One region of the Robertmurraya mangrovi genome, then DNA from elsewhere that is predicted to be linked to it. Evidence: riboswitches for the same ligand, from Rfam matches in the RefSeq annotation. Region 1 holds a riboswitch; each other region holds the start of a gene.
What was found. Region 1 has a riboswitch for cyclic di-GMP ahead of SM124_RS09010 (hypothetical protein). Riboswitches for the same ligand answer to the same signal wherever they lie in the genome.
Positions count from the first base shown of each region.

Region 2: linked by a shared signal. The riboswitch ahead of SM124_RS20085 (amidase) and the one ahead of SM124_RS09010 (hypothetical protein) in region 1 are both predicted to bind cyclic di-GMP.
Region 3: linked by a shared signal. The riboswitch ahead of SM124_RS10075 (hypothetical protein) and the one ahead of SM124_RS09010 (hypothetical protein) in region 1 are both predicted to bind cyclic di-GMP.
Region 4: linked by a shared signal. The riboswitch ahead of SM124_RS17530 (anti-repressor SinI family protein) and the one ahead of SM124_RS09010 (hypothetical protein) in region 1 are both predicted to bind cyclic di-GMP.

Region 1 is NZ_JAXOFX010000004.1:278,641-286,689, reverse strand. Features, by position in the region: gene SM124_RS09025 (hypothetical protein) at 1-1,407, opposite strand, end outside; gene SM124_RS09020 (hypothetical protein) at 1,781-2,467, shown strand; gene SM124_RS09015 (alpha/beta fold hydrolase) at 2,546-3,799, opposite strand; gene SM124_RS09010 (hypothetical protein) at 3,959-4,873, opposite strand; cyclic di-GMP riboswitch class I at 4,895-4,979, opposite strand; gene SM124_RS09005 (pre-peptidase C-terminal domain-containing protein) at 5,208-6,956, opposite strand; gene SM124_RS09000 (hypothetical protein) at 7,509-8,049, opposite strand, start outside.
Region 2 is NZ_JAXOFX010000019.1:17,639-25,687, reverse strand. Features, by position in the region: gene SM124_RS20110 (Ger(x)C family spore germination protein) at 1-887, shown strand, start outside; gene SM124_RS20105 (DEAD/DEAH box helicase) at 997-2,133, shown strand; gene SM124_RS20100 (carbohydrate kinase family protein) at 2,275-3,222, shown strand; gene SM124_RS20095 (amidase family protein) at 3,361-4,827, shown strand; gene ypzF (protein YpzF) at 4,916-5,053, shown strand; cyclic di-GMP riboswitch class I at 5,450-5,540, shown strand; gene SM124_RS20085 (amidase) at 5,584-6,474, shown strand; gene SM124_RS20080 (PadR family transcriptional regulator) at 6,665-6,988, shown strand; gene SM124_RS20075 (HAAS signaling domain-containing protein) at 6,981-7,745, shown strand; gene SM124_RS20070 (DUF4097 family beta strand repeat-containing protein) at 7,742-8,049, shown strand, end outside.
Region 3 is NZ_JAXOFX010000005.1:102,772-110,820, forward strand. Features, by position in the region: gene SM124_RS10025 (FAD-dependent monooxygenase) at 1-520, shown strand, start outside; gene SM124_RS10030 (hotdog fold thioesterase) at 543-926, opposite strand; gene SM124_RS10035 (asparagine synthase) at 1,024-1,206, shown strand; gene SM124_RS10040 (DedA family protein) at 1,266-1,868, opposite strand; gene SM124_RS10045 (YuzC family spore coat inner layer protein) at 2,095-2,511, shown strand; gene SM124_RS10050 (hypothetical protein) at 2,615-2,830, opposite strand; gene SM124_RS10055 (hypothetical protein) at 3,020-3,211, opposite strand; gene SM124_RS10060 (hypothetical protein) at 3,272-3,487, opposite strand; gene SM124_RS10065 (hypothetical protein) at 3,776-4,306, shown strand; gene SM124_RS10070 (alpha/beta fold hydrolase) at 4,293-5,321, shown strand; gene SM124_RS10075 (hypothetical protein) at 5,579-5,788, opposite strand; cyclic di-GMP riboswitch class I at 5,906-5,990, opposite strand; gene SM124_RS10080 (YjfB family protein) at 6,145-6,318, shown strand; gene SM124_RS10085 (SepM family pheromone-processing serine protease) at 6,421-7,443, opposite strand; gene SM124_RS10090 (sulfite oxidase-like oxidoreductase) at 7,594-8,049, opposite strand, start outside.
Region 4 is NZ_JAXOFX010000014.1:31,002-39,050, reverse strand. Features, by position in the region: gene SM124_RS17560 (low molecular weight protein-tyrosine-phosphatase) at 1-345, opposite strand, end outside; gene SM124_RS17555 (DUF1128 domain-containing protein) at 523-747, shown strand; gene SM124_RS17550 (HD-GYP domain-containing protein) at 788-1,786, opposite strand; gene map (type I methionyl aminopeptidase) at 2,039-2,794, opposite strand; gene SM124_RS17540 (acyl-CoA dehydrogenase family protein) at 3,082-4,752, opposite strand; gene SM124_RS17535 (helix-turn-helix domain-containing protein) at 5,002-5,325, shown strand; gene SM124_RS17530 (anti-repressor SinI family protein) at 5,663-5,812, opposite strand; cyclic di-GMP riboswitch class I at 5,843-5,935, opposite strand; gene SM124_RS17525 (hypothetical protein) at 6,183-6,383, opposite strand; gene SM124_RS17520 (pseudouridine-5'-phosphate glycosidase) at 6,762-7,676, opposite strand; gene SM124_RS17515 (carbohydrate kinase) at 7,704-8,049, opposite strand, start outside.

The sequences.
Region 1 (8,049 bases):
TTTACTTCCTTTAAAGACTAAAACTGCTGATTCTGATTTGTAGTCTTTTTGATTATATACTCTAGTTACATAATTTCCATACTGATCTTTTACATTTAATACACCACTGCCCCAATTACTACTTGATGCAGGCAGATAAATACGTTGTCCTGCGTAAAGTTTCGTGTTCTTCTTAAAGGAGATACTTGCTTTTAATTGATCACCGAAAGTAACTTTCATGTTTTTAGAAACCTTATTACTTGGTAACTGATATTCATAAACCCAATTATCATTTACAAGTACATTTGATGACAGTTCAGTATATGTCATGTTATTAAGATAGACATTCGTTACAGGACCATTACTATCATATAGCGAAAGACTTGATAAATGATTAAAGTTATTAAAATTAAAAGCTGCTCCTATACTTTGAATATCCAACTTATTACTTCCAGATGGCTTAGTTGTAAAGCTAATTAAAGATAAATTTTTTGAGCTAATGTTAATAGACTGCTTTTTATCATCAATTTTTTGACTTTTTAAATATAGGTTATAGTATTTTTCTGAACCTTTTGCTTGAACTTGCATATTATAAGTGCCTTTTGGGACAAAGAACTTTGATTCACCATAAAAGCTTCCTAAATGTAACATCTTCTTATTTGAGTCTATCTTTGTGATAGATAGATTGGTTGTTTGTACATCTTTAGTAGGGTAATTAATAATTATTTCAGAAAGCGAAGCTGCATCTAGGGTAATAGTCTTTTTATTCTGCTTCTTATTAACTTCAAGATAGAATACTTTATCCTCTACTCTTATTGTTCCATAAATAGTAGAATACTTATCCCAGTTTAGACCGGAGAATTTGTATCCATTTGATGTTTTTGTCTCTTTAATATTGAAGTTTCTATAAGAATAATCTGTCTTTTTTGAACTGTTTTTCTTTACATATGTAAAATATGTATCAATATAATTAGCATTCTCTATACCTTTAAATGCTACTGAAAACTCTCCATTTGCACTTCCTTTTACAGTTAAAGAAAGCTTTCCTTTAACACCCTTATAGGTTCCAGTAATTGTAACCTTACCTGACTTCACAGGTAAAAGGAATCGCCCATCAACAATTTTCAAAATTTTTGAACTTGAAGAGGTTAATTTTACATCCTCAATTGGTACATAACCATATGTTTTATCTTGGTAGGTCACCTTTGCATCTAAATAATTGTCATACTGGCTATCGCCAACATAAATTGTTTTATTATCTAGTATAAGCTCCAATTTAGTAATTTTAGATTTTTTTGGTGCGCTTTCGATTTTGATTGTTGCAGAATTTGATTTTACTGGCAGCAAGCCATTCGCACTGGCCATACTAGGTACTGAAAAGGAAAGTATAAGCAGCGCAGTCAGAAGCATTCCAACGAATTTTTTCACCTTAATTCCACCTTCTTCTCTTTTATGGTAATAACAGGAATATTATACAGGACATTCCTGGAGGTGAAAAGATAATTTTCCTGTGTAGTATAGTAGAAACTTTAATGCATTTCTTTACAATGGTTATTTTCCAAAACAATGCATTTACTGGTAAGAATTTAAGAGCTGATTTTTACACTATTATAGGTCAACCAGTCCACCAGTCCTAAGCTTTTTCTAAATTAATCTCTATATAGTAACTATTCTTATAGTTAGATTTATATAAACTACAAGTAACCAAATTTTATATGCCTTTACAAATATAGGAATGACAAAAAACGATAATTATTTTAAAATAGAATAGTTATAGATTACTATACGAAGAGGGATTAATATGAGTAAAAGGGGTTTAAAATTACTACTTATTCTTGGGACATTGTTTCTAATCATTTCTAGTATTTCTCTAGAGTCCGTTTCAGCAGCAACAGTTAACACGAAAAAGAGTCGTGTGACCTATACTCTGAAAGATGCTAATGGCAAAAGCTATCAATTATATGTAATAGGGTCAAGTGAAAAGAAAAAAAGAGCATCGTATGATGATTCCGATTTTGCAATGGTGTGGGCCGGAGCAAATGAAGGTGATTTAATGTACCACGGGAACTATAAGTTTTATATTCGAAAAAGTGGCTCAAAGTCTGTGACCTATACTGGGTATCAAAAAAAGGGATATACATATAACGCAACACGAAAAATGATGTACATGATCCCTTCCAAATATAAGGGACAACCAGACCTGTTTGCAATTGCTTCAACTGAAAGTTCTAACTTTGAATTCGTTGATATATATTACATCTCAAAAGGGAAATTAAAGAAAGCAAAGCATGGGTTAGGTTACACATTAAGGCCTCAGAATATATATAAAGATGGGTTTAGAATTGCAAGTTATAACAACGCTGTAGCTAAATGGGATGTTTTAGAACTAAAGTTTAATTCTACTAGAGGTACTTTTACGAAGGTTAAATTAAAAAAGTATAATTTTGATTCGCTCTCTTATAAGGATTGGAGAAAAGATTGGAAATAATTCAATGGTAAGGCAGAACCGTAATTTAGGTTCTGCCTTTCATTTTGCCGAGGTCTACTCAGAGCAAATTAAATTAAATTACCAAACATATGGATTTCCATTAGCTGTTGATTTCGCTTTGTTGTGTGGCATTAATCCTTTTTTATCCAGATTTAACCAATACTTTGATTTTGCAGGATAAAAATAGCTGTAGAAATTAAAAAGCTTGTGAGCTGAAATAGTGAAATCATCAGCATACATACGAATGTTAAATCCCACGCTTCGTCCATAATGATTTTGTTTATTAGCCACTGGATCATTTGATATACGATAGTTAATCACGTTTTTCAAATTATTGGTTTGGTCAATTCCAAAAGCATTAAAAGTAACAACCTTATTAAAGTTACTTGGATAGTTTTTAGCTGTTGCTTGAGCTAAATAACCACCTAAAGAATGTCCTACAATGGTGATATTATCACTTTTACCCGCATTTCTTTCAAAAAGAGCATATGCTTGTAACTTTTGATAGTTATAATTGCTTGTTAAGGCTCTAGAATTATGATACCAGTCAGCCGTGTCATCGGAACCTCTGTATGAAATTACAACTTCTTTTGTACGATTATTTTGGAACGCATAACCTTGGAAGCCAGTATCCTTATTAACCAAAGCATCTATCATTTTCCATTCAGTTGCATGTAGATAATCCGAACCGATAAATGTTTTAGGAGTAATCTTTGCACCACTTGAAGTTTTGGCATACATCCCTAAATACTTTTGAGTGTTTTTTAAATCTGCATAGAAACCACGCTTCCCATTAGAATTTAATTTACCTACAATGGTAGGCACACTACTTCCAACCAAGTGGTTAATATCGTTGTAAGCAAGACCTGCAAACATGATATATTGGCTTGTTTTTAATTCATATGAGTAAACATCAATGCGATTTTGTGCACTGGTCCAAAACACTTGTGCATCTAAATACTCAAATAATCGAATGGGTACATATGAGGTACCCTTTTGGTTCACGGAAGCTGCAGTTAATGTTTTAGTAGTTTTCCCATTGGTGTTAAGTGTAATAGTATTAGTTCCAATTTTATGTGAAATAATTCCTGTTCGATAAGGGTGTTTAAAGGTCACCGTTTGTGTAGATTGGTCCCATCGAACCTCTAGTCCTAATTTCTCCGCAATTGTCCGAAGAGGCACCAAGGTACTTCCATTAATGGTGATAGAAGCACTATTAACCTTCTTACCATCAACATATATTGTCGGAGCAGCAGCTTGAGCATCGTTAGATAGGCTAAACCACATTAGTAGGATTAACCCAACACCAACACTTAATAAAATTTTCTTCATATACCAGTCTCCTTTTCATACTTAAGGTCCTAACACATTAGAATTTTACCATCTCTATTGTCCTATATAAAGGAAAATAACTCCAAAACAGTAATTGCTATTTCTTAATTAAAATAGGCAGAGAAATATTTTAAATATTTTCTCTGCCTATTATTGTTATTATTCAGTTATTGAGTCTTGAGCACTACCTGAATCAGGAGATGTTTCTGTTGAGTCACCACTCGGGTGTTGTGTATCTTCAATAGGAGCATGTCCATCAGTTGACCCGTCAGATCCTTCACTTGGAGCCTGTCCTTCTGTTGTTTCTGTCTCTTCTTCTTTAGGAGCTAACACTTCTTTCTTTAGTGTTTTTGCACGCTCAATCTCAGCTTTTGCTTTTGATTTTAACTCATTTACTCTTTCAAGAAGTCCTTTAACTTCCACCGCACTAGCTTTAAATTTCTTGTGACCTAATTGCTTTACAACTGTTTTTAGCTTATTGATTTGAGCATTAAGCTTCCCTTTGAAGCTATTATATTTTGATGAAACTTCCTTACTTGTATACTCATTTTCAGACTCAACATTAGCCTGTTCTGCCGTGTCTTGTTCAGTTGTGTTTTGTTCTGTATTTTGTTCAACTGTCTCTTGTTCTGGATTTTGAGTAGTTTCTTGCTCTGTTTCTTGAGTAGTTTTTTCATCTACACTAAAATATGAGTCAATCGATTTTGATACTTTAGCAATCTCTTTTTCTATTGAATTTAAACGTTTTTCTATATTTTTTGCTTCTTTAGATACTATTTTAACTTTATTCTTAGATTTCTTTTCTTCTTTTACTTTCTTTTCTTTTGTTTGCTTTTTTTCATTGGTTTGTTTTTCTTCTTTAACAGACTTACTTTCTTCCTTTTTGTTACCTTTTTCTTCTTTTACTGGTTTCGATTCTTCCTGCTTTGGCTTTTGTTCTACCTCTTTTGTTTCTTCGACCTTATGTTTGTTTCCCTTGTCAGGACCCTTAGCATCAGCCATAGATGCTGAGCTAAACACAAAAGTCGCAGCAGTTAATCCTACAAATAGTTTTGAATACCAATTTCTTTTCATTACGTTTTCCTCCTTTTGGTAAACGGCAGCTGGCTGGCGTAGGAATTAGTCCCTTAGCCCCTAAGCTTTGTGACACCAGGTTTCCCGGGTTGTACCTTTATAGATATAATATACCACCTCTATAGGATCTTTGATATACGTGTGTTATGGGTACTTTGTACCATTTTAATGTTTGGTGACAGGCACCTGAAATATTACCGTAATTCAAATTTAAAATACTGAAATAGATAGTTGCATATAGTAAAAAAGATTGGGGATATACGCTCCCCAATCTTTTTGTTATGTTACAGAAATGTTGCAGGTGCCTGTCACCTTTAATGTCACCTTTAATAAACTATTTTACTACTGTCGTCGTTGTTGGGCTTTTGTTGCCTTTTGAGTCTTTTGTGTAGACGGTGATTTTTGTTTTTGATTTTTGTTTTGGAATGTTTATATAGTAGTAGCCTGTTGATGTGCTTTTCTTTTGCGCTAGTACTTTTCCATTTGCTGTTATATATACCGTCGTATTAGGCTCAGCTTCCCCGCCGATTAGACGAGAGTCTGATGTAACTTCATTAACAATTGCCTTGAAGTATTTACTTTTTAATACGTACAATTTGTATGGATTTTTAGCAGAGAACTCCTCTTTGATAGGTGAAACACTAATATAAAGAACTCCTGATTCTATAGCTTTATAAAGTAGCTCTACCGGCTTTTTCCCCCAGTTTGTTTTATCTTTTAGTTTCTTACCATCTTTATCGTAAATGGTTAACTTGTAATCATAGACTAAATCGGATAAAGTTACGGAAATTTTTTCTCCTTTTTTCACCGATATTTTATAGTAATCTTCATCTGTGACTGTACTGATGATACCTTTGAAAGACTTTCCTGATTTTAACGAAACAGCATATTCTCTAACATCATTAGGTTCCATTGTCTTTTTATTATGTGTTACTTTTGCTGTTGGGAAAGTAGCTAAAATTTTATAGCTTTTTGTTTTCGAATACTCTTTTAAGTAAGATTTAATGTGAATAAAATATGATCCAGCTTCATTTACGTTGTAGTCAATGTACTTTGCATTTTTCCCTTTGGAAAAGCTCCCAGAAAGCTGATTTCCTTTTTCATTGTATAGTTCCATTGAATAAGAGAACGGTAGGTTTTCAAGATTAACACGGACTTGTCCCTTTTTTGCCACCTTTAATTCATATACATCTACATCATGTTGATATTCTAACTTTGCATTAAATGGTTTTCCCGATGTAAGTGCGTACGCAGTTTCTTGTGTATCGTTAGGCTCAAATGATTTGTCATGACTTACTTTATCAGGGAATGTAGCCTTGAATAGATACTCTGTGTCTTCAGAATATTGATTTTTAGGTGAGTAAACCACTACATAATATCTTCCTTTATCTTTAACAGTATGAGAGACATGATCCCATGACGTTAAGAGACTCGTTCTCAGTTCACTAAATTGCTCATTATAAACTACCACTCTATAATCATATGGTAGATTATCAATCCAAACCTTTATTTCTCCTGCTTTTTTCACATCTAACATATATACATCTTGATCAAAAGATGAATCAATTGTTGCTTTATAAATTTTCCCTGATTTCACTGAATAAGCATTTTCTTTTGTATCATTAGGTTCCAAACTACTATCATGAACAGTTGTATCAGAAGGGTAAGTCACTTTTAATTTGTATTCTTTAGAAGAAGAATATGAACCATTACTTTTTACTTGTATAAAATAGGTACCAGCATCAGATATTTCATATTCCGCCATACTAGCTTGATCAGCGTTGTCGTAATTTTTTCTTAATACATATAGATTATTTGAATCCGCATCGAACAATGAAGCCTCGTAATCAAATGGAAGATTTTCAAGGCTGACCCTAACTGTCCCTTCCTTTTTAATCTCAAACTTGTACCAATCATCATCTTTTCCATGTTCAATTTTGGCGTAAACAGGTTTACCAGATGAAATAGTTACTGCTTCACTTGCTGTGTCATTTGCAATTGGATCATTTGCTGCATTAACAGTAAATGTAAGATGACAAACTAAGAAAATTGTAATAACCAAGCCTCTAAAAAACGGTTTCATTGTTTATTCCTCCTGTGAAGTTTAATTGGTGAGTGCCATTTACCTATCGCCAATCGATTACCTTAATAATTCCATTATATGAAATATATGACTAGAATTAAATAATTCCAATATAATTTCTATAAAGTTACTTTTATATTATATTTATACTATCAATAAAAAAGAGAGTTCCTAAACAAGAACTTAATTTCTCACAAACACTAGTTAAGAAAGAGTATAAATTCAATAAAATGAATGAGAAATAATAAATAAAGATGTTGAGACTTACAGTCAGCTGATGTCCTCAAGGAGAAAGTTTAAAAAGAGATCTTGAGATATGTTTACGATACGGTTAACAAAATCACAAATATCAATAAAGGGGGAAAGAGCTTTTATATCAGTATTAAACCAAGACTTACTAACAAGACTTACTAACAATATGTATTAGGGTAAAGAGGTAAGCCTAGCCGTCTAGCCATTATAAATATTCTTATTTAAATGACATAGATTAGATAGCATCTTTAAAAAAAATAAAAAGAGAGACAACTAGTCTCTCCTCTCCATCTATCTATATTATTTATGTGAGCTATAATTCTTTTCACCAAGTGTATAAGTGAAAGTCACCATTTCTCCACTATTATCCTTTTTAACATACAGTGTATCGCCAGCCGGTACAGTAAGTGTTCCAGTTTGTCCTTTATTAGATGTATATGTAACAACTACATCTATCATATTAGGGTTTGAAACAGCTATAGTACGGGAATCCGCCGTATCTAGGTTTTGTTGGACCCCTATAGTTAATTCCAAGTTGTTAGAAGCTTGTTCATCTGTTACAGCTGCAATGTTAGCTACTTTTACCTCAGCTTCTTCTTTTCCTTCTACCGCTGCTGCATTTGCAGCTAATGCTGTTTTTAGGCTTTCAATATCTGCATTTGCTTGCTGCACTTGTGACTCAAGATTATTGATTCTCTCATTTTTGTTTTTAATAATTTTGTTAGCAGATTGAATATTGCGATATGCCTCATTCTCCGCTAAAACAATATTATCATTTGCTAGGTTTAGCTTGTCCGAAAGAGTTTCAACTTGACCTTGCAATGTCGTACCAAATTCTTTA
Region 2 (8,049 bases), on a different contig from region 1:
TTGGTTTTTTAGAGTATCTAGAGAGAAGTGGAGAATTTCGAAATGACTTTAATATTCTAATTACTAGAGGAAAACCTGCACGTGATTTTTTGAAGATTACGTATCCCCTTCAAAAAATACCCTCTATGAAGGTTCATAAACAAATTCAGACGTTCGTAAAGGAGTGGGGAGGGGATCCAAATATTCGACTAACCGATTTTGTCTCAGCAATTACATCACAAGGGAGAACACCAGTAACGGGGTCAGTAATCTTAAAGGGAGATGTAAATAAAGGGGCAACTAATGAAAACAATACCAACCTTGAACCAAAGGCACTGGTAGAAATGGAGGGTATTGCTGTTTTTGATAATGAGAAGCTAAAGGGATTTCTTACCCTAGAGGAGAGTAGAAATTATTTCTGGACACAAGAACTCGAAGAAACAACCTTGAGTATTCCTTGTGATGATGGAGAAGAAGAGGGGGAAAATTATAATGCTCTTAAAGTAGTACATACACACTCTAAGATTAATGTTGAATATCGTGGAAGTCAGCCAGTTGTAAAGGTCCAAGTAAATGCTGATACCGAATTATTGACGACGCAGTGTAGAAAAGACTTAACTCAATTACAAACGTATAAAGAGTATGAAAGAGATGCAGGGAAGTATGTGGCTGAAAATATTAGAAATACAATAATCAAGGTTCAAGATGAGTTTGGTGTAGACATTTATGGATTCGGAGAGGCTCTTCATAGAAGTGATAATAAAAAATACAAACAAGTGAAAGATGATTGGAATGAAGAGTTTAGGAGAGCAGATGTAGAAGTAGATGTTGATATCTTCTTAAGAAGGTCGGGTATAAGAACGAAATCATTTTTAACGGATTTGCCTAAAACAGAAGAGAATGAGTAGGATTCCTCTGATTTTGGTAGACATCCGCTGTATGATAGGCTAGTATCAATAATAGTTTTTAATCATGTCTCGGAACAAATATACGAGTGACAAGTAAGGTGGTACTTTTATGAGTGTGGCTATATTAAATGAAGTAAAGCCGTTTATACAAGCGGTATGGGAAAAAGAAGGATTCGGGCAGCCTACTTCGATTCAAGCAGCTGCAATCCCTGTCATTTCTAAAGGGAAAGATGTTATTGCTGAATCTCCAACAGGAACAGGTAAAACTCTAGCCTATTTATTACCTATTTTAAATAAAATTGACCCAGAGAAGAGAACGGTTCAAGCAGTCATCCAAGCTTCCTCACAAGAACTAGTGATGCAAATTTTATCAGAGGTACAAAAGTGGGGAGAGGGAAGTGGTATCCGTGCCGCTTCATTCATCGGAGGAGCTAATGTTAAGAGACAGCTGGAGAAATTAAAGAAAAGTCCTCAGATTATTATCGGGACTCCTGGTAGAACGCTAGAACTGATAAAGCAAAAGAAGATTAAAATGCACGAAGTAAAAACAATTGTGTTGGATGAAGGAGACCAGTTATTAACTCCGGAGCACTTGCCAACTATTAAAGAGATTATAAAGTCATCCCTTGCTGACAGGCAAGTAGTTTTATTCTCAGCCACTTTGACAGACCATGCTGTAAAAATAGCAAGAGAACTAACATCTGATGCCGAAGTGATTAAAATTGAGAAGGATGAAACCATACAATCAGCAGCTGTGGGTCATATTTATTTTCCTGCTGAGCAAAGAGAAAAAATTAAATTACTAGAGAAGATTTCCCGTCTTGAGGGAGTCAAGGCATTAGTGTTTATTAAAGATATTGGGAGCTTAACTGTTACTCATGAAAAGCTTGCCTTTAGTGACATTCATGCATCGCTTCTTCATAGTGATTTAAATAAAGATAAAAGAAAAAATGCACTTAAAGACTTTAGAACAGGAAAGACAAATATGCTCCTAGCAACAGACGTTGCAGCTAGAGGGTTAGATATTAAAGGTGTTACACATGTTGTCCATTATGATTTTCCAAAGGACCTTTCTCAGTACGTTCATCGCTCAGGAAGAACAGGCCGTTTTGGTGCAGAGGGAACTGTTATTTCATTAGTGACTGAGCGTGAAGAAAGAGAACTAAAGAAGTACTGCCGTGAGATAAATGTGGAACCTCAGAAGAAGAGGTTTTATAAAGGTCAAATAGAGGATAGCCAAGCTTAAATCATGTTTGATAAATAATGAAATACGTGCTCAATGGACCTTGGGGGTCTCTTTTCCTGGGGTCTATTTGCTATTAGTTCCGTTTAATGTACATAAATTTTTACAGTCTGCCTGTTAGAAAAAAATTCGAGGTGAATCAATATGAAAAGTGGAGTAATTAGTCTAGGAGAGGCATTAATTGATTTTATCCCAATGGATGAAACAAACCTTGTCTATCAAAAAAGTCCTGGAGGAGCACCTGCGAATGTTTCAGTAGGAGTGGCCAGACTAGGACTGCCTTCAGCATTTTTAGGGAAAGTTGGACAAGATATTCTCGGCAAATTTTTAAAAGAAACGTTAGAAGGTTATGGAGTAAATACAACGACAATGGCCATGAGTGAGGAAGCTAGAACAGGAGTTGTATTCGTTACCCTTGGTGAAGGCGGGGAAAGAAGCTTTGACTTTTACATTAACCCAAGTGCAGATACCTTTTTATCCACGGGTGATATAAAAGAAAGTGATTTCAACTCTGCTCGAATTCTGCATTTTGGTTCCATTTCGCTCATTCATGAACCATCTAAGTCCGCTACGCTAAAAGCTATAGAACTTGCCAAGAAGAACGGTGTGCTCATTTCATATGACCCGAACCTGAGATTGGGATTATGGGAAAGTGAAGAACAGGCCAAAGAGAGTATTATGGAGCTTCTATCTGAGGCAGATATTTTAAAGATTTCTGAAGAAGAGCTAGAATTTTTAACAGGTGAGAAAGAAATTGACAAGGGAATTGAAAAGCTGGCTCCTTATCATATTCCCTTTATTGCCATTACCTTAGGGGCAGAGGGAAGTGTTCTAGTAACGCAAGCGGGTAAAGTGGAGGTTTCCGCTATGAAGGTGGAGGCTGTGGACACAACGGGTGCGGGAGACGCATTTGTTTCTGGGATGCTTTATTGTCTTCATGAGCGAGAAAAAGGTTTAGAGGATTGGAGTCTAGAGGAAATGAAAGAGCTAGGTCGCTTTGCCAGTGTTTCAGGGGCTTTAGCTGCTTCAACGAAAGGTGCTATGACAGCTCTTCCAACACTTGAAGAAGTGAGAACCATCTTATCCCGTTAATAAGTATATTAGAGGGCATCCATATAATAAGGATGTCCTTTTCTAGCTTTGAGTAGGTATCCAGTATTTTTTATTTGACGGAATTGCTAGAATATTTTATAAATAAAGCATCACAAGATGAAGGGGAACACTTTTACTATGGAAAACTCACGCCTAAAGAAATTACATGATGAATGGCTAGTTGAAGCAACAATAGATGAAATTCAAGAGAAACTAGCTAATGGTGAAATATCATCAAAAGATCTAGTGTTAATGTATCTATATCGAATTGGCCAGTATGATAAAGACAAAATTAATTCTATCTTAGAAGTAAATCCAGAAGCACTACACATTGCAGCAGCTCTTGATGCAGAAAGAAAAACAAAAGGTCCAAGAGGCCCTCTTCACGGAATACCGGTGCTAGTAAAAGATAACATAGATACAGCTGATCACATGCATACTAGTGCAGGTTCTCTTGCTCTTGAGAACTCTTATGCCCTTGAAGATTCGCATGTTGCTAGCTTACTTCGCGAGGCAGGGGCCATTATTCTAGGGAAAACGAATATGACAGAATGGGCTAATTTTATGACTGAAGGAATGCCTAGCGGTTATAGCTCTAGGGGCGGACAAGTCTTAAACCCGTATGGACAAGGGAAATTTGATGTAGGTGGGTCAAGTGCAGGTTCCGGTGCGTCGATTGCGGCAAACCTCGCTACCGTTGCAGTAGGTACGGAAACTTCAGGTTCGATTTTAAGTCCTGCAAGTCAAAATTCCTTAGTCGGAATTAAACCGACAGTCGGTTTAGTAAGCAGAAGAGGGATCATTCCTATTGCTCATAGCCAAGACACGGCTGGACCAATGACAAGAACGGTAAAAGATGCAGCTTACTTACTGAATGTCTTAACGGCTCATGACGATAGAGATCCGATTACATTAACGAATGCGAAATTAGTCAATGTAGACTTTACTCAGTTTTTAAACCCTGAAGGATTAAAAGGGGCACGTGTAGGAATAGCAAGAGAAACGTATTTTGACTACTTAAAAGATGGACAGAAGGTAGTGTTGGAGCAAGCCATTGAGAAGCTTAAAGAACTTGGTGCTGACGTTATTGAAAATATAGTGATTCCTTCCACCAAATATGAGTGGAGCTATGATGTACTTGGGTATGAATTCAAGTCTGATCTTAATGCATACCTTAAGGGCCTTCCGTCGTACGTCCGTGTACGCACGCTTAAAGATGTCATTGACTTTAATAATCAAAACAGTGAGCGAACTTTAAAGTATGGCCAAAAAATATTAGAAGAAGCGGAAGCTACATCTGGAACCTTGACAGAGGAAAAATATCTTCAGGCTTTAGAACAAGATATATACCATTCCACTGAACAAGGAATTGATTTTGTATTAGCAGAACACCAGTTGGATGCAATTTTGTTCCCTAATAACTTTGGTGCTGGTATCCCAGCAAAAGCTGGATATCCATCCATCACCGTCCCAGCTGGTTATACAGAAGAAGGAGAGCCAGTGGGAATTACTTTTACTAGCCATGCTTTTAGTGAAGGAAAGTTAATCGAGCTAGGATATGCATTTGAACAAGGGACCAACCACCGTAAACCACCTGAGTTATAAGTTAAAATCTGGTCTATAGCAATATTGTATAAGGCGATTCTCGGTAACCCATACTACCATTGAAGTATCCAAAAAGGAGACGAGGTACATGGGAAGAACCAAACTTGGAAATGCTAACGCACAAAGGAACAATAACAAAAAACGAGGAAAAACTAGCTCAGAACTAGTTGAATTCTCAACAACAGAAAAAGATGAAATCATCCCTAACAAACCAGTAGGGAAATAGGATCGTTATTTTTATCCCCTCATAATTGGAGGGGATATTTTATTTACTATATGGTTATATTTTTAGGGCCATTTTCTTAAGATTTTAATCTTAACTACATTAGAACACCTGAGTTGATTGTAGCGGAAGGCACTTGACTCCAGCAGGAAATAGAGAGAATGGGAGACCCCACAGGCGGTAACGCCGAGGAGGCTCCCATCTCTCCCTGCGGAAAGCAAGTGCCTGGAGCGGAAAGGAACGGGCAACATAATTAAGTCTTTTAGAAATAGAAAGGTTGGTAACTTTTTACTTATCAATTTCGCCCTAATAACTTACTTTTAACCCATATAATGGATATCCAAATTCACGTTTTGTCCATGTTAAATAGGTCCATAATCAGCTATAATTAGAAAAAATAACCGAAAAAGGCAAACTTGTTGAAAAGCAAGGACGCAAAGCTATGGGCCTAAACGAGCAATGTTGCTTGCATGGTTGCCAAGCTGCCGGACTCCTTCAAAGGATGTCTTGGCATCAATGGAGGAGTAGACAACATGAACAGTAGAATCAACAAACTTAGCCTCATTTTCTTATTAGGACTTGGATTAATGCTATCAACCATACCTTCAAAAGCAGAAGCAAACGTTAGGGCACCACTCTCAACATGGCTATGGGATACAGCTAAAATCCAGACTAAAGGTGATGAAATACTTAGCTTTTTAGAAAAGCAAAATGTGAAACAAGTATACCTACAAGTCAACTCACAAATTCCCGTATCCGCCTATAAACAGTTTATAAGCAAAGCTTCTAGAAAATATATAAAAGTTCATGCATTAGATGGGGCACCTGATTGGGTCTCACCAAATGGTGGACAACATTTAAAAAGCATGTTTGACTGGCTTCGTGCTTATCAAAGACAAGCTTTACCACAAGAACGTTTTTCCGGTGTTCATCTTGATGTTGAACCATATTTACATTCTAGTTGGAACTCGGATTATGATAACTCAGTACTGGCTTATCAAAAAATGCTTTCTAATGCCAAGGTCTATTCGGGGCAATTAAAATTACCTCTTGGAGCAGATATCCCCTTTTGGTTTGATGAAAAAATGTACAATAATTCTTACGGCAAAGGGGACTTAGCGAGCTGGGTCATTCGAAATGTTCATTATATCTCAATTATGGCCTATAGAGATCAAGCAGTAGGTCCAAATGGAATTATTGAGTTAGTAAAAAACGAAGTGAACCTAGCAAATAAACTAGGAAAAGCTATCATCATCGGAGTTGAAACAGGACAATCCTATGAAGCTCAATATGTGAGCTTTTATGAAGAGGGGCAAGCATATATGTTTAATCAGTTACAGCTTGTTCAATCAGCTTACTCTAAAGTTAGAAATGTATCGTTTGCGATTCACTATGTAGATAGTTGGATGGCAATGAAGCAGTAAACGTCAGGCCGGATACGGTCTGGCTCTTTTTTTGGCAATAAATAATAAAATTACCAAAATTTATTATCTACTACCTTGCAATGTTCACTACTGTATATTATTATAGTAGCTGTGGAAAATATTACTAAGTATTAGTGGCTATTGATTAATATCTAATAGTGATTAAAACAGAGTAGAGGATGTGTATTCCTTGAATGTGCAATTTAAAAAAGGTGTTCTCGAGTTGTGTGTGTTAATTCTGATTTCAAAAAAAGATCAGTATGGATATGAATTAGCTCAAAATATCTCGAATAAGATTGAGGTGGCTGAAGGAACACTTTATCCGTTATTAAGAAGGTTAACAAAAGAGGATTACTTTACAACTTATTTAGCAGAATCTACTGAAGGACCTCCTAGAAAATATTATTCAATTACAGATAAAGGCAACGAATATATGAAAGATTTAGTAGATGATTGGAAGCAATTCTCTAATGCAGTAAATCAATTTATTGAGGAGGGACTTCATCATGAATAATGAATTTTTAAAAAGACTTGAGACACTGTTAAGTAAAGTTCCAGAAAGTGATCGACGGGAAATGCTATACGATTATGAGGAACACTTTCAAATAGGTTTAGCCAATGGGAAAAGTGTGGAAGAGTTAACGGCTGAATTAGGAGATCCGTATGTCATAGCGAGAGATTTACTGGCTGATTATCGAGTAGGTAAGGATGAAGTTGTACAACAGACAGAGGAGCAAGTTCAAGAACAAGTACAACCTTTTCAAGAACAAATTCAACCAGAACAACAACCGCAACCTAGCCAACAAGAAGTAAACAGTAAAGAATTAACTATGGATGAAAAAGCAGAGCTGGCAGCACTTAAAGCTGCACTCTATAAACCAGCACCTATTCCAACTCCGATGGGAACATCTGAGCCGACAAGATCAACATCAGGTCGTAGTGCGTTTGGTTCTTTCATGGTAGGAATGAGTTTACTGTTGTTTAATCTTATTTTTATCGTAGGACCGGCAGCAGGAATATTTGCAGCTTATATTTCTATTTGTGCAGTAGCCCTTGTGTTTACTTTGTCACCTTTAGTGCTTATTTCTTCCTCGTTTCTAGGTTTTAGCCACGAAAGTTTAGCGGTAAACTTTTTCGTATCACTCGCTTTAACTAGTTTAGGTATGTTAATGGGAATCGGTATGATGTATGTTGGAAAATATTTATTTAAGGGATTAGCAGGGTATACAAAATTAAACGTTAGAATGGTGAGAGGAGGTAGAGCGGCTTGAAAAAATTTGTCCTAACATTAGTTGTACTATTTGTTATTGGAGTCGCAGGAACACTTGTTACTCTAAATGTGTCAGGTGGATTCTCCCTAGAAAAATATGATGTAAACGATAAGGTAACGGTTAATAATCAAAATATTAATGATATCAACATCAAGTTATCATCAACTGACATTACTGTACTACCTACATCAGAAAATGAGATTTCAGTAGAATTAAAGGGAAAAATTAGTAAGAGGTTAAAAAATGATTTGAAACTTGATGTTAAAGAAAAGGGTAATACTTTAGATATATCATTGTCAGGGGA
Region 3 (8,049 bases), on a different contig from region 1:
TAATAATCGAATCTATTGGTATGCACTGAAAAATGGGCAAGCAAATGACTCAGAACTAACTAAATGGAAAGTTAAAGATTTACTATATAATTTCATGGCATATCATGATCCAATCCCAAGAGTTTTGGAGAGAACAGACGATAAGAATGTAATTCGTCACGACATTTATGATCTTGATCCGCTATTTCGATATAATTTCGGAAACATTATACTATTAGGGGACGCCGCCCATGCAACTACCCCAAATATGGGGCAAGGTGCTTGTCAAGCCATTGAAGATGCCTTATCTCTTGCTCTTTGCTTTGAGAAAGAGAAAGAGATAAATAACGTGTTTATAAAATATGAAGAACAAAGATTAGACCGTTCTAGAAAAATTATTCAAGAATCAAGATTAGCTGGTAAGATTGCACAAATTGATATTCCTTTTCTATGTTCTATTCGAAACCAAATGTTAAAGCTAACGCCTTCAACGGTTTATCATAGTAGGCTCAAAAATTTATTTGAAATTCAAACAAAATAAAACAGCTCTAATCTGAGCTGTTTTATTTTCTCTTAATAACCGCCATCGTACATCTGGAAACACATACTAATTTATCTTCTTCGTCCGTAATTTTAATATCCCAAACCATTGTAGTTCGTCCCTGGTGTAATACTGTAGCAGTTGCAGTCACAAATCCATCCTTTTTACTTCTAATATGGTTTGCGTTAATTTCTAAACCTACTACTACTTCACTTTGCTTATCTACAAGTTCATATGCACCAATTGAAGCTACCGTTTCAGCTAAAGCAACAGAAGCTCCCCCATGTAATAATCCAAAAGGTTGTTTTGTCCTCTCATCAACTGGCATCGTTGCCGTAACAAGCCCCTTCTCTAACTTCGTAATTTCTATTCCTAGTGCATGTATAAGTGTTTTATTAATATCCACTGTATTTTCCTCCTTAATTTGTTATATAACTTAAACTTATTATTGGACAAACTATATATGTCCAGCTAGGACAATAACTAGAAGAGGTGAATAACGAATGAATCGAGTTCGCGAAGGACTAATCCCAACAGTACTTGGAACAGCTGTAACAGCCACTGGATTTGCACTAAAACAAAACCGAAATGTTGACTCAATGATTTCTAATACTGTCGTTGGTTTTGGATTAGCTCATATTGTACTCGGAGCTATTGATTTATTCGAACACCGCGATCAATATTAAATTAGGAGCCATAGTGTTCCATTGCTTATAAACCTAACGGGCACTCAAGTGCCCGTTTCTTACAAGGCCCTAACTCTTTCCTTTTTCTTTTTTCTAATTACTTTTTGCACGATATAAATAAATAGTGCTATGACAATAAAAAAGAAGACTTCCTTTTCATGCTGAACAATTTTCTCTTTATGATCCCCGAACCAATATCCTAAGCTAAAGAAAATCATCAGCCATATTAACGCCCCACTATAGGCAAATAGGGCAAATGTTTTAAATGGGATTTTAGCTGTGCCATATAAAAATGGCACTAAGATTCTCATCCCTGGAAGAAAACAACTTAACAACAATGAATAGGAGTGATATTTATCCATCGTGTTTTTAGACTTTTCGAGTTTTTTTGAAAACCTTTCTCTTTTTTCAATCGTTGATAAAAGAGGTCTTCCCACATATTTTCCTAGCAAATAACTAACGGTTAAAGTTGTAATAATTCCTGAATAAGTTACAAAAAAGGCGATTACTGGATTTAATACTTGCAACGATGCTGCAAGTCCTATTGTCATGACGATTAACTCATTGGGAACGGGAACAATAAATACTCCAACTAACAACCAAAGAAATAGCCCTATGTATCCGCCCTCTTCTATTAACTTTAATATAAAATCAAGTTCCATAAAGGCTTGCTCCCTTCAAACTTAACTAAGCCTCTCTTTTAATAATTCCACTTTTCTTTCTATTTCCCTTCAATTATCTTTTATTCTGTATTATGTAACGTAATGTAAAAGAATACATACTTAATATAAAAAGGAATCTAAGGGTTTAAAGCCAGAATAAGATAAGCCTGTAAATTCATATGTTAATAAAGGAGAATTTTAGAGAACTTAGAAAGGGGATGAATAAATGTATAATTTTTATCCATCCAATCGAATGCGTTACACGCCTTCTCAAAGTCATCACTACATACACTCAAACAATCAAATCTACTACTCTCCCTATTACTATCCATATCATTACGTTCGTCAATTCCCTTCAGTCAATCCAACTCAGTTTATTTCCTCTGCAAAGCAAATGGAATTAATCATGAAAGATGCTAGTTTGTTGTTACAAAGAATGTCTAGTTCAAGGGAGTTTTCTTCCGAGTTAATGAGTGCTGCACAAGAGTCAAAAATGGAGAAAGTCACTAGTATGATTAAGTCAACTGGGGTTCAAACCATGCCTGAAATATCCTATACACCTGATGGATTAAAGCTAATTTTCACTTCAAAAACGAATAATATTGACTGTTGTCATTTAACCCTTAGCTTGAGATGGATGTAAAACAGTGAAAGCCCTCTACAAAGTAGAGAGCTTTTTCGGATTTTAGGCCATTTTGTTACGAGTTTGTTCGTTCTACCCTAAACCATTCTTTATCTATATTTACCTAAATATAAGGTGCACCGAAGCCATAGCCATATCCATATCCAGGGAATCCACCATAAGCATATGGCGGGAAACCACCGTAGAATACCGGACGAGGGGCCAATAACGCTCCACCTATTAATCCACCTGCAACTCCTCCTAATAAACCTCCCAAAAATGGAGCTCCAAAGAAAAAGCGGCTATTTTGATGATATTGTGGACCTCTAACATGATACATTGGGTTACCTCCTTATTTCATTCTAAACATTACCCTACACTACTTCATATGCAGCAAGTACCCATTTGGAGTGGGCTAAGAGGTGATTATATAAAGGGGTCCTTAGAAGAAAGCCTTTTCATATTTGACCATATAAAAAAGCTAACCTCGGAAAGTTACCCTTTGGTTAGCTTTTAAGATCTTTAATTTTTATACTTGCTTTAACATATCAACCGTTTGATCACATTGCTGAAGTGCTTGATTAACGGCTTCCATTGATTGTTCAATACGGTCACGGTTAGAACCTTTTTCAACTGTATTTAATGCCTGCTGTAAACTGCTTTTAGCTTCATTTAATGAAGAGACAGTGTCCTGTACATAACCTCTTGCGTTTTTATCCATATGTATCCCTCCTTTTGTCCATTCAACTATATTGTTCTCTAATTGAAGCTTTTTATGTATTCAATGGGGCAAGTTAAAACAAGGCAAATCATTGTATTTGTAAGTATATAAAAATGTTCGTAAGTGAAATAAAAAATGATTACATGATAGTGTCCCTTCATCCTCCATGTCATATAAATCAATAAATAGCTCTAGAACATCAGGGTCGATATCTTCTACTAAATTGTGTAGTGACAATTTATAAGGTAGACCAGCAGCTAGACTCCAAAATCCCATATATTCTAGAACCTCCCTTATACTTTGCTCATCCAAATGTTTATCCTCACTTTCTTCTCCACTATAGTTATTTTTTCATCATTAGCGAAATTTATCCTATTATATCCAACTTAATAAAAAGGCAAAGGCCAAGCCCCATTTTTGGCACGTATTTAAACATGCTTGTCTATAATATAGTGAGGCTTAAAAGGAGACAGGGTTCATCATGTTCTTAAGCATATAGTAGCTTAAACGGTACTTAGAAGTATCTTTTCTCCTTGAAAAAAGAATGTTAAAAAGGGTGATTACATGGCAGATAAAGATGAATTTTATAAATTATTGAAGATGTTAGGAGCAAAAGCTGAATATCAAATAAATGAGTGGATAAAAGAATGCTTAAACAAAGAGGAAATTATTCAATTATTTAGTAATCAGAGCAGTCACTATTCAAAGGCTATTAAAAACATCCAAGAGAAAGTGGAAACCTTATCTATCCCCTTTAACTTTCCAACAAAGGGTGACGTTGCTTCCCTTGCAAAGTTAACTATTCAAAACGAAGAGAAATTAGAAGCAATAGAAGAGCAGATCAATCAATTAAATGAATTAGTAAGAAAATTAAAAAAGGGTTCGAACATTACCGATAAACTGGATGAAAACGAAACTCAACATTTAACAACCATTGAAAACTTCGATAATAGTAATGAAAATATTTCAACAAACCAACAAAAATCCCTTAAAAGAATTAAAAAACTGAACTTAATCTTGCAAAATCATTCTTCTAGTAATCTTGATTCTCTGTTGACTGCTCTTAAAAAGGAGAATACTAGTGGAAGGAAATAAAGAGATACTACGTTGGAAAGGCTTTTGGAGTGTGTTCGGAGGTCACGAACCTCCCTCTGCTACTACTCCTAGAAAGTCCATTTGGAAAAAGAATAAGACAACCCTATGGTATTATCCTGCAAAAAAGAAAAAGTTCCAAACACCACTTTTTCTAGTTTACTCGTTAGTGAACCAACCTTTTATCCTCGACTTAAGCCCAAATATAAGCTTGATAGAAGCATTTGTGGATGAAGGATATGATGTGTATTTAATCGATTTCGGAATTCCTAGATACGAGGACAAAGATATTACTTTAGATAATTATATTGTGGGATTTATAAAAAAAGGTGTCCAAAAAGCCTTAACACATTCCAAGGCGAAGGATATTACGGTAATGGGTTTTTGCCTGGGTGGTACTTTAGCAGCTATCTACACTGCCATTGCCACTGAACCCATTAAAAATTTGATTCTTACTGTTACTCCAATTGATTTTTCTACTGTTCCTGCTTATGACAAATGGGCTTTGGCACTTAGAAACGAAAAAATCGACTTCGATGAATTCATTGATACTATCGGCCTCATCCCCGCCAACTTTATTGAAGCAGGAGTTAGATTAGTTACCGCACCTGTTTATTTTAGTCATTACTTATCTTTGTTAAATAGAGGGTATGAGAAGCATTATGTTGATAAATGGATATTGTTTAATAAATGGACAAGCGGCCATATTCCTTTCCCAGGAGCAACATTAAAGCAACTTGTAAATGATTTAGGCAAACATAACAAGTTAGTCACAGGAGAGTTAAAAATTAATAATCAGACAGTTGATTTAAGAAATATCAAATCTAATTTACTAGTAGTAGCTTCTGACTTTGATCAACTAGTACCAAAAGAGCAAACCTATCCAATTGTAGAGCTAGCCTCAAGTGAGGATAAAAAATATGAGTTACTACCAAGTGGACATACAGGTCTTACGGCTAAGAAGGGGTTACCTATCTACTTAAAGGAATGGCTTCCGTCTAGATCAAATCCTATATAACGTAAGGAGTGACTAACTACAGATGGTTTATGAAGAGAGTAGTAGTTCAGGTTACCTCGGTTTTACCACTATTGTTTTTAGGAATTCTCTTACCGATTCTAAGCAGGCATGGTTCTGTTCTCTTATACAAGAATATGGCTTAAATTTACTTCTAAACATAAGCACATATGATTTAGTAACATTACTTGAAGATTAAATCGTTTAATATTTCCTTATAAAAAAAGCAACACTCCAGGAGTATTGCTTTAATGTCTTTATTAAACAGCTAATCTAGAATCGGTTAATTTTTTATAGGCAATCGTTAAATTTTGTAAACATTGTGATCGTAATTGTTCGTCGCAAATAAAATCAAACCTTATTTCTTTTTCTAAATTTAAATAGATTTGGGAAGGGACTTCATTTCCCGTTTGTTTGCCACTCGTTAATTCACTTTCAAAATACTCAACTGTACCAAATAATAAACCCACTGCAAGCCTCCACCTTCCAATTTTAAGATAAAAAAAGTTCAAAAAAAAGATTGGTGGATACTTAGTTACAACGGAAGATACAACCATTAACCTATGTGCAACAAGGATCCAATCCTTTTTGGCAACCCGACCGTCATAGTTCCGTGACCTTAGACTCGTGGCTTTGCGTCCTTATTTTTCAATAAGTTTGCCCTTTTACACTTGTATAATTAAAATATAAAACTTTAGCATCATAATTACAACAATTTTCAACAAATTTACACATAAATAGTCATTTCCTCCCAGGCCACAATAAAAATTTCTTAAAGACTGATAAATGGTAAGAATTAGTCGATATAAGGATGGGAGGTGATTTTTTGAATATACCTGCATTATCAATAGGTATGAACCAAGCGGCTCTTGCTGAAAAAGTGAGTATATCGCTACTAAAGAAGGTAATGGATACTGCCCAACAGGACCAAAATCAACTTGTCCAGATGCTTCAAGCACCCCATCCTACCTCGGGGCAAACGATAGATTTAAAGGTATAGAATTTAGCAGAAGGTTTTAGAACTTTAACAGTCCAATGATAAGCTTATGCTAAAAAAAGCTGTCTGTTACTATCAATATAGATAGTACAGACAGCTTTCTCCTTACTTCTTATTCTCTGGAATTGTTTTCAAATAATCTACAGCTTCTTTTAGAGAGGCTACGGGTATAACTTTTAAGGTATAGTTATTTTCTTTCACTTCTTCTAAAGCATCTTTTTCATTTGCATCTACCTCATTGATGTCTTTGGGGACAAAAAAGATATCTATCCCTTCTCTGGATGCTGATGTGACCTTATGCTTAATCCCACCTATTTGACCTACATTACCCATATGGTCTATTGTACCCGTTCCTGCAACTTTATAGCCTTTTGTGTAGTCAATGGATGTGAGCTGATTAAATATTTCTAAAGAAAACATGAGACCAGCAGAAGGACCTCCGATATCTTCACTATCCAGCTCCACTTTCTTATCATTTGTTGTAACGGTAAAATCCTCTTCTGGAATGATTCCTAGACCGACTTTTTCATTCTGTAGACCTATAACCTCGACTTCTTTTGTCACGGTTTTACCATTTCTTTGAACAGCTAAATTCACTAAATCTCCTACTTTTTTATTTTCATCCAAATATCTAGTAAACTCTTGTACTTCTATTATGTTTTTCCCATCAACCATCGTAATGATGTCTCCGACTTGAAGTACCCCTTTAGCCTTGGAATCCTCTCTAATACCTTTTACAAAAATCCCTTGATAATTAATATTTGTTTTAACATTAGCTTGATTAAAACTTGCTACTATGGCATTTTGTTTAGAATCTCTCATCATAAATGACAGTAAATTTGAATATTCTTCGTCCGATAGATCTGCTTGAACCTCGCTAGTTTTTTTAATTTCTGTATAAGGGGTAAGTAATGCATAAGCCAAGTGATAGATATTACTAGCTTCTATTGAAAATATAGTTGTGAGGTAAAAATGACCTTTAGCGTTCTTATTCCCATCTTCAACATTAACTTTTGCAGATAGTTCTTCTACTGAACCAGGCTCATAAATGTAATAAGGAGTTGGAACAAATGCTGCTATTATTAGGAGTAATAATACGAAAATAACAATCTTACGTTTACGTTTCATAAACAATATCCACCTACCATGAAATATTTACTACTATAACTATGTAGTTTTCGACAATTACTGCCAAAAGCCCTTTATCAATGAGATCTATTGTAAATAAAAAATAGAGGCAAAAAGAATCAGTGAGCCTCTATATGTTTTTCTATTTTGTTAATCCCATTCAAAACGCTGTGAACGCCAAGGATCTCCGTACATATGATAGCCATTCTTTTCCCAAAATCCTGGCTTATCAACTGCCGAGAATTCAATTCCTCTTACCCATTTAGCACTTTTCCAGAAATACAGATGGGGAATGACCGCTCTAAGCGGAAATCCATGTTCCGGCGTTAAGATTTCACCATTATGACTATGGGCAAGTAAACTGGTCTCTTTCATGAAATCCTCTAATGGTAGGTTTGTTGTCCAGCCTTCTTCAGCATGTAAAATAACATATTTAGCTTCTTCTAAAATGGATATATGTTTCAACAACTCTTTTACAGAGATCCCTTTCCAAACATTATCTAATTTAGACCAACCCGTCACACAATGAATATCATTCGTATACTCATATTGAGGTAAGTTCATAAATTCTTCATAACTGAATATAATTGATTCTTCAACTGCCCC
Region 4 (8,049 bases), on a different contig from region 1:
AAGAAGGTCTAACAGTCTCAAAACTTCAGCTTTTGGATTAGCTTCCTTCAGCTTTTCAATATTCTTTTTATTCTCCGTATCCATTGCAATAATATAATCAAATTCAACTAAATCAGTTGATACGATTTGTCTCGCTTTCAATCCATCAAAACTAATATTGTTTTTCAATAAAATATCCTGTGTCCCTTTATGTGGCGGGTTACCAATATGCCAATCACCCGTACCTGCAGAATCTACAATAATTTTATGTTCTAATCCTTCCCTTTTTACCGTATCCCGAAACATAGCCTCCGCCATAGGGGAGCGACAGATGTTTCCTAGACAAACAAATAAAACTTTTATCATATGTCTTCAAACCTCCTCCCTCTTATTTTCATGGATATGCTCCCTATTTTGCAAATAATTATTTTGGTTATTTACGTTTATAGTAACCCATATATAACCTATGATTTATAATTGACTTTTTAAAATGAAAGTGAAAAGATAATGATAACTATATTGGGTTTTTGAAAGGGGTACATAATGAATTTATCAGAGAAGTCTGTTGAAAATGTTGAATTTATGATTGAAAAAATAAAAGAAAAGCTTAAGGTCCTAAACTTAGGTGCGATTAAACCTTCCCATTTTGATGAAAATATGTATGAAGAATTAAAAGAAATTTATGATTTAGTCATGAAAAAGGATTCTTTTAGCCCGAACGAAATGCAAGCACTTGTTGAGGAACTAGGTAACTTACGCAAGCAATAATACAAAAGCTGTCCGCTAAACAATGTGGACAGCTTTTTGTCTAATTGATACTAGTTACTTCATCAATCACCATTTCTTTTATTAGCAATGTGTAATGATCAGCAAGGGATAGTTCTTCTCCGTTATCTAGGTATCTTATGTATGGCCTTTGTAAGTTGCCGATAATTTTTGTCACAATGGCTTTACGATTATTATTTAATAACACTTTTGTGCCAGGTATGTAATGAGGGACTTCTTGAACAAAAAGCTTTACTAAGTCAGTGGTGAACATGGTGCCACTTTTAGTCATAATATACTCCATCACTTCATGTGGTGGAAGCCCTTCTTTTGATAACATATTTTCGTATAAATTTGCGATTCCACACACTTGGGCAAACTCGTGGATTTCCCCTTCTTTCATCCCTCTTGGTTTCCCGTTTCCATCAATAGTTTCATGGTGACCATAAGCAACGTGAGCCGCTAATAGGCTAATTTCTCTAACTTTCCGTAAATATTCAAAACCTACCACCATATGATCCTCAACCCGATGAGTTAATGCTTTTCCAATATCATGTAAAAGGGCACCCATGGCTAAATCTTTTAATTGCATTTGCGAGATGCCAAGCTTTCTTCCTATTTGTAAAGATAATAGTGTAACGTTCACAGCATGGGCGTACTCTCTTAGTTCCTCAGCAATAGAAGAAGTAGGGATTAAACATATAGCTTTACGTTTCCCCACTTCGTTTACTAATGTTATGACTAGTTTTTGTAATTGGCGAATAGGTAGTTCCTCTTTATTTGCGATTGCTTTAAAAGACATTTGTAATGTCTCAATAGCATCCATCCAAGTTGGCACATCTACCATTTCTTCCATAGAAATTCCAAAAGAAATAGAATCTTCAATGAATAAATAACGAATATCCATTGCAATTAATTTTTTTAAATAAGTAGGGTGGATAGCACGTCCAGCAGCAAGCAAAACTCTTTTATGCTTATCATATATCGGCCTAGCCAGCTGCATCGTTTTATCGTTGTACTCTTCTACGCTAATAAGTCTCATTTGCTGTCTCCTATTTTTATCTTTTTTATCTTTTATCCCAGTATCATTAATTACATTATATTCCTTCGTATCTCTAAATAAAATAAGCTTATTGTAGTATATAGTAGAATTCAAGATTGGCCCTTCGTTTCCCTTCAGAATATACCATATTAAGGTGTGGTTACTATTACCAAATAGGATCCATTGATTCCTACTTCCCAAAAAAACAGCCAACACTCGAGAGCATGGCCGTTAGCTTTAATATTCTTTTGCTTATCTCTCACCTTGGTCCGTTAAAATTATCGGTCCGTCTTTTGTAATGGCAATCGTATGTTCATATTGAGCGGAGTATTTTCCATCAATGGTTCGTGCAGTCCACTTATTGCTATCCATTTTCGTTTGATACTCTCCTACGTTAATCATCGGTTCAATCGTGAACACCATGCCTTCTTTGATTCTAGGACCTTTGCCAGGCAATCCATAGTGAGGAACGTTAGGGCTCTCATGAATGGTTGCACCAATTCCATGACCGACAAAGTCTCTAACAACCGAAAATCCTTCTGCTTCCGCATATGTCTGTATCGCATGACCGATGTCACCGATTCGATTCCCAATTTGAGAAGCCTCAATTCCTTTGTATAGAGATTCTTTTGTCACTTCCAATAGGCGTTTTGCTTCATCGGAAACTTCTCCCACTGCATATGACCAAGCAGAATCTGCTAACGCACCATTTAGGTTAACCACCATATCAATGGTAACAATATCGCCTTCTTTTAAAGGCTCTTTCCTTGGAAACCCATGGCAGATTTCATCATTTATACTAGCACAGGTTGCATATTCATACCCTTTATATCCCTTTTGTTCTGGAGTTGCTCCATGTTCTTTTAAGTATGCATCCACAAATTCATCAATCTCTAGGGTTGTAATACCCGGCTTTATAAGTTTCGCAATTTCTTTATGACAGGATGCCAATAACTCTCCTGCCTTTTTCATCATTTCAATTTCCCTTTGTGATTTCAAAACAATCATTCTTTTCCCTGCCTCTCCTTTAAACAATATATGCAATAAGTTTTCATTTCGTCTTCCTTAATATTATCGTTGTAAAAGAGGAATATCAAAATTTTGAATTCACTTTTCATTGAACAACCGATGTCAAATTTTGTTGAAGTGAGAGGATTTATAGTTAATCAAACGTTTGATTAAATTTTAATAAAACCCCATGCTTATTAGAATTATATTAATCTATCCATGCAAAATATGTAGAATTTAAATAAAAAGCTGTGGCTTAAAAAATCACCTCAGCCTTGATTTTTTATTTAGCTGACAGGTACCTTACACCCCATTATTTCTTCAAAATGTTTAAGGGAAATTAACTCCTCATCCATATATTCATTTAATCCCCATGTTTGATTTAAAAACACTCGAGCTATGATTAATTTTCTATCCCCACCAATAGCCGCATCTTTTAAAGCAACAACACTCTCGTATATCTTTGTCATTAATTTTGCAACACGTTTGCTATGGTATGTCTGGATATCCACGTCCCCTTTTGACAAGAACACTAATAATTCTTTTAAGCTTTCAATCCCTTTGTATATAGGTTCTGTATGTTTAACTAATGTTTCAGGAAGAGCTTCAAGTTCTTTTAAGACCGTTTGTAAAAACCATTCGTGAACTTTGTATTTTTTTATTAACCTAAAAACCTCTAAACCTAATATATTAGCTGTCCCTTCCCATACCGTTAACACTTGGGCATCTCTTAACAGTCTTGGAGTTACGAAATCCTCAATATAACCATTTCCACCGTGCATTTCAATTGCTTCATGTGAGAAGTGTATAGCTTGCTCTGCTGATTCCATCTTTAACAAGGCAATTAGTAGTCTGTTCATGGCTCTATCTTTTTCTGAGATAGCCGAATCATCCCCGACCATTTGATCAAACATGGCAACTAGAGAAAAAACAGCAGATGTCTCTACCTCTTGCTTTGCAGCTAGTTTTACTAAACTTTCCTTTATCATAGGAAATTCTGCTAAGTACTGACCAAATGTATGACGTGTAAAAGCATATTTTTTAGCTTCAAGAAATGCCCTCTGCATAATTCCTATCGATGCAATTGCATTACAAACGCGAGATAAGTTTAGAGCTTCCATCATATAGTAAAAGCCTCTACTTGAATCTCCAACTACAAATGCTTCTGCCCCGTTAAAAACAACTTCTGCAGATGGAACGGCCCTTACTCCGAGCTTATCTTTTAATCTTCTAATTTCTAGATGATTTAATTCCCCGTTATCTTTACGCCATGGAACTAAAAATAAACTTAATCCTTTTGTTCCAGGAGGGGCACCTTCCATTCTAGCTAAAACCATTGCCACCCCGCATTGCCCTGCATTTGAGGCAAAATATTTCTCACCATAAATACGATATTGTCCATTTTCTAATACCGCTTTTACCTCATTTGCCCCTACGTCAGATCCCCCTTGACGTTCCGTTAAAAAGGTTGCTCCTTCAAACAACTCAACATCACCCGTTGAAACAACATGCGGTAAATATTTTGATTTAAGCTCTTCATCTGCATAATGATCAATCAAATAGGCTGTAGCCATTGTTAAGGTTACAGGACAATAAAATCCGGGTTCGGTTTGAGATAACAAATATCCTTGTGCATAGGAATAAATGTAGTTCCCTTTATGACCTAATTCAGGAATTTCCTTATGTACATAACCAACAATTCCAGCGTGATAGGTTTGCTCAACCGTTTTCTTGTAACCCTCGTTCACCCACACATGAGAAATATCATTTCCCATCTGATCATACTTAATCAGCTTAGGTTGCCCTTCTCGGTCCGTGTGGGCTGCCCTCTCATCAATCTCCGTTCCACAAAGTTCTCCAAACTGGTCTAACTCTTTGTCTGCCCATTCAAAAAAGGACTCATCTAAATATTGTTTAAGAATAAATTTCAAATTAGGATCTTCGTTATAAAAGTTCATCGTTCATCACCCTTTTAATAAAATAAAAACATTAACAAAATATTCTGTTAATTAATTATAACATTTCTATTAACACCAGACTTACCTATAAATGTAATTCACTACTTTTTGTAAACTAGTAATATAAATAGTTAACATTTGTGATAAAATAGTTATAAAATCACATAGAACAATCTGTTCTAAATATGGAACTATTTGAATTTATTTGATATGATTAAATTATATATAGACAAAGGTGTGTGAGACTTTATGATCGGTGATCGCGTTAAGAAACTTCGCCAAGAAAGAAAACTATCCCTATCAGAATTAGCTGAGCAAGCTGGGGTCGCAAAGTCTTATTTAAGTTCATTAGAACGTAACTTACAAAGAAATCCTTCTATACAATTTCTAGAAAAAATTTCTGCTGTCTTACATGTACCTGTGGACCATTTAATCCATGAACAGCCAAACAAGGATGAGTTAGATTCTGAGTGGCTTAAAATTGTAAAAGAGGCAATGGATTCCGGGGTATCAAAGGATCAATTTCGTGAATACCTTGAGTTTAATAAATGGAGAGCCAATCAAAGTAAATAAATGTGAAATAATGATATACTATGTATTGAACCTGTCTTGGCAGGTTTTTATTTTTTTCAAACAAAGGCTGTATTCGTAATGATTATTGTTATTTGTAAAAATCCAAAAGCCGATTTTTACCCTTAATAGTTAAAGAGTGCTACAAATTTAGATGGTAAGGCTTTTTCTAAAACTGATAACCTTTTAAGCCCAATAAAGCATGATATATTATAGGCAAAATTATATATGTGAGAAGCAACAAAGTTTTAGAAAAGAGCCTAAACAAAAAAGCATTTCTCAAAAGAAATATCCCTTTTAAGAAACACTTAGCTTTAACAATATTCATCTGTCTATAGCTTTAGCGATTCTCAATAGTCATTTCCTTCATGCCATTTTGACTTAGAAATTCTTTAATGTCTTCTTTTTGTAACCCTAACCTCCTAGCCTCTAATATCAGCTGCATCCATTCAAAGTCAAGTTCCTCGATGACCACTCTAGATTCAATCACATTCTTTCCCCCCAAAATACGATTCGTATTCCAGGCAGTCCAGCCATCATAGCGCTAGTTTCTAACTACCTTAGACCCGAGACTTTGCGTCCCTACCTTTCAATAGGTTTGCCTTTTTCTGTATCTAATGACTTGCTTCCTTACTCCCTATTTATAGTTTACTAGGTTCGGTTCATTATCATGCGGGTTTTTTGTCAATTATAAATATTTTGTGAACTCCTTTCTTCTACAATTCTTGTCATTTTTATACAATATTACGCTATCATATTCTTTATAAAGGTAAATAAGTCAAAAAGTCACTAGGGGGATTTAGACTTATTTGCTATTTTTCATCGAATAATTTTTTTGAACTTTGTCTCCATATAGGACTTTAGTCATTGACAAACTTGTCTTTTTGTTTATACATTTTTAACTTCTTGCTAGACATATTCACATGTATCCTTTCAAAAGTGATGGCATCAAAGAACGGATGATTGGTTAAATCGTTCCCACAAATCGGACAGGCCCACTCACCAAACTCACTACTACTATAAGAAGATCTTAGACACTTATCGCAATCTTTACGGTACATTCTCCTCACCTGTCTTCATGGTTTTTAAAAGCATGTTAACAAAAGAACCTTTATCACAAACAAATCAATCAGTGTTCGACCTAATGAACTTAGGATCATCCAACAAATCTTCTTATACTAAATATGCAATCAAAGTAGATTCATTCTAGGTAATAACACCTTCCTTACTTCAGTTCCTTAGACCTAAGAACACACCAAAACGTTCTTAATAATGAATTATATATTCTATTTTATTGGTTTCATCTATAAAATAGAATGGCACTCAGTTATTTTTGTTCATTTTATCGAACGATTAAATGTAAAAAAAACACTATATTGAACAGGGTAAACAAAAAAAAACGAGCCTTTATTAATTCCTAAGGCTCGTCCAACATATTTTTATTGTTTATTTAGGCTTACTGCGATTTGCGCTCCTACTTCTGCATTGTGTTTTACTAAGGCAATATTGGCTGTCAAGCTAGCTCCTTCAGTCAGTTCTTTCACTTTTCCTAATAAGAAAGGAGTAACCTTTTTCCCAGCAATATTATTTTCCTTTGCTTCTGCTAACGCTTGCTCAATAATATTTGTAATGAATGATTCCTCTAGTGCATCTTTCTCCGGAATTGGATTAGCAATCACTACTCCACCATTTAGACCTAAGTCCCATTTCGTTTTTAACATTTTTGCTGTTTCATTTGCATCTTCCACTCGATAATTTACATGGAAAGGACTTGTTCGAGTATAGAAAGCTGGGAGTAAATCTGTTTTATATCCGATAACAGGAACACCGTGAGTTTCAAGATATTCTAGTGTTAATCCAATATCTAAGATGGATTTTGCACCTGCACAAACAACGGCCACATTAGTTTGAGCTAATTCTTGAAGGTCCGCAGATATATCCATTGTCGTTTCAGCTTCACGGTGAACCCCTCCGATTCCACCTGTAACAAATATTTTAATATCTGCTAATGCTGCACAAATCATGGTAGCAGAAACAGTTGTTGCACCATTTTTCTTGTTAGCCAACAAGTACGGTAAGTCTCTTCTACTTGCCTTCTCCACTTCTTTACTTTGAGCTAAAAACTCTAATTCTTCATCAGACAATCCAATTTTTATCTTTCCATTTAATATAGCGATAGTAGCAGGTACCGCTCCCTTTTGGCGAATGATTTCCTCAACTTCTTTTGCTGTTTGTACGTTCTGTGGATAAGGCATTCCATGTGAAATAATCGTTGATTCTAGAGCAACAACGGGCAGATTTTTTTCTCTTGCTTCAGCAACCTCTTTAGAATATTCAAGATAATTATTTAACATATTTATTCTCCTTTAAGGAAATTTTATTTAAAAATATTGACTATTTGTTTCCTCTATTTTACTTGGACTCAAGTTAGAATTAACCGTTTCTTTTGATTGTAAAGTTAAGATCGAACAGGTCATTCCAACTTTACATGCATTTTCAATATTTACCCCTTTTAATGAAGCATACATAATCCCGGCTACCAAGGAGTCTCCAGCACCTGTTACGTCTACCACTTCTACTTTAGGAGGAATTAAAACCCCTGATCCAAGATCTTTCGTATAGTAGATTAGCCCTTTATCGCCTCTTGTAATAATGACTTTCTCTACGCCTTTTTCCATGATGATCTCAGCGGCTTTAAATAAATCAGCTTCACTGGAAATTTTATAA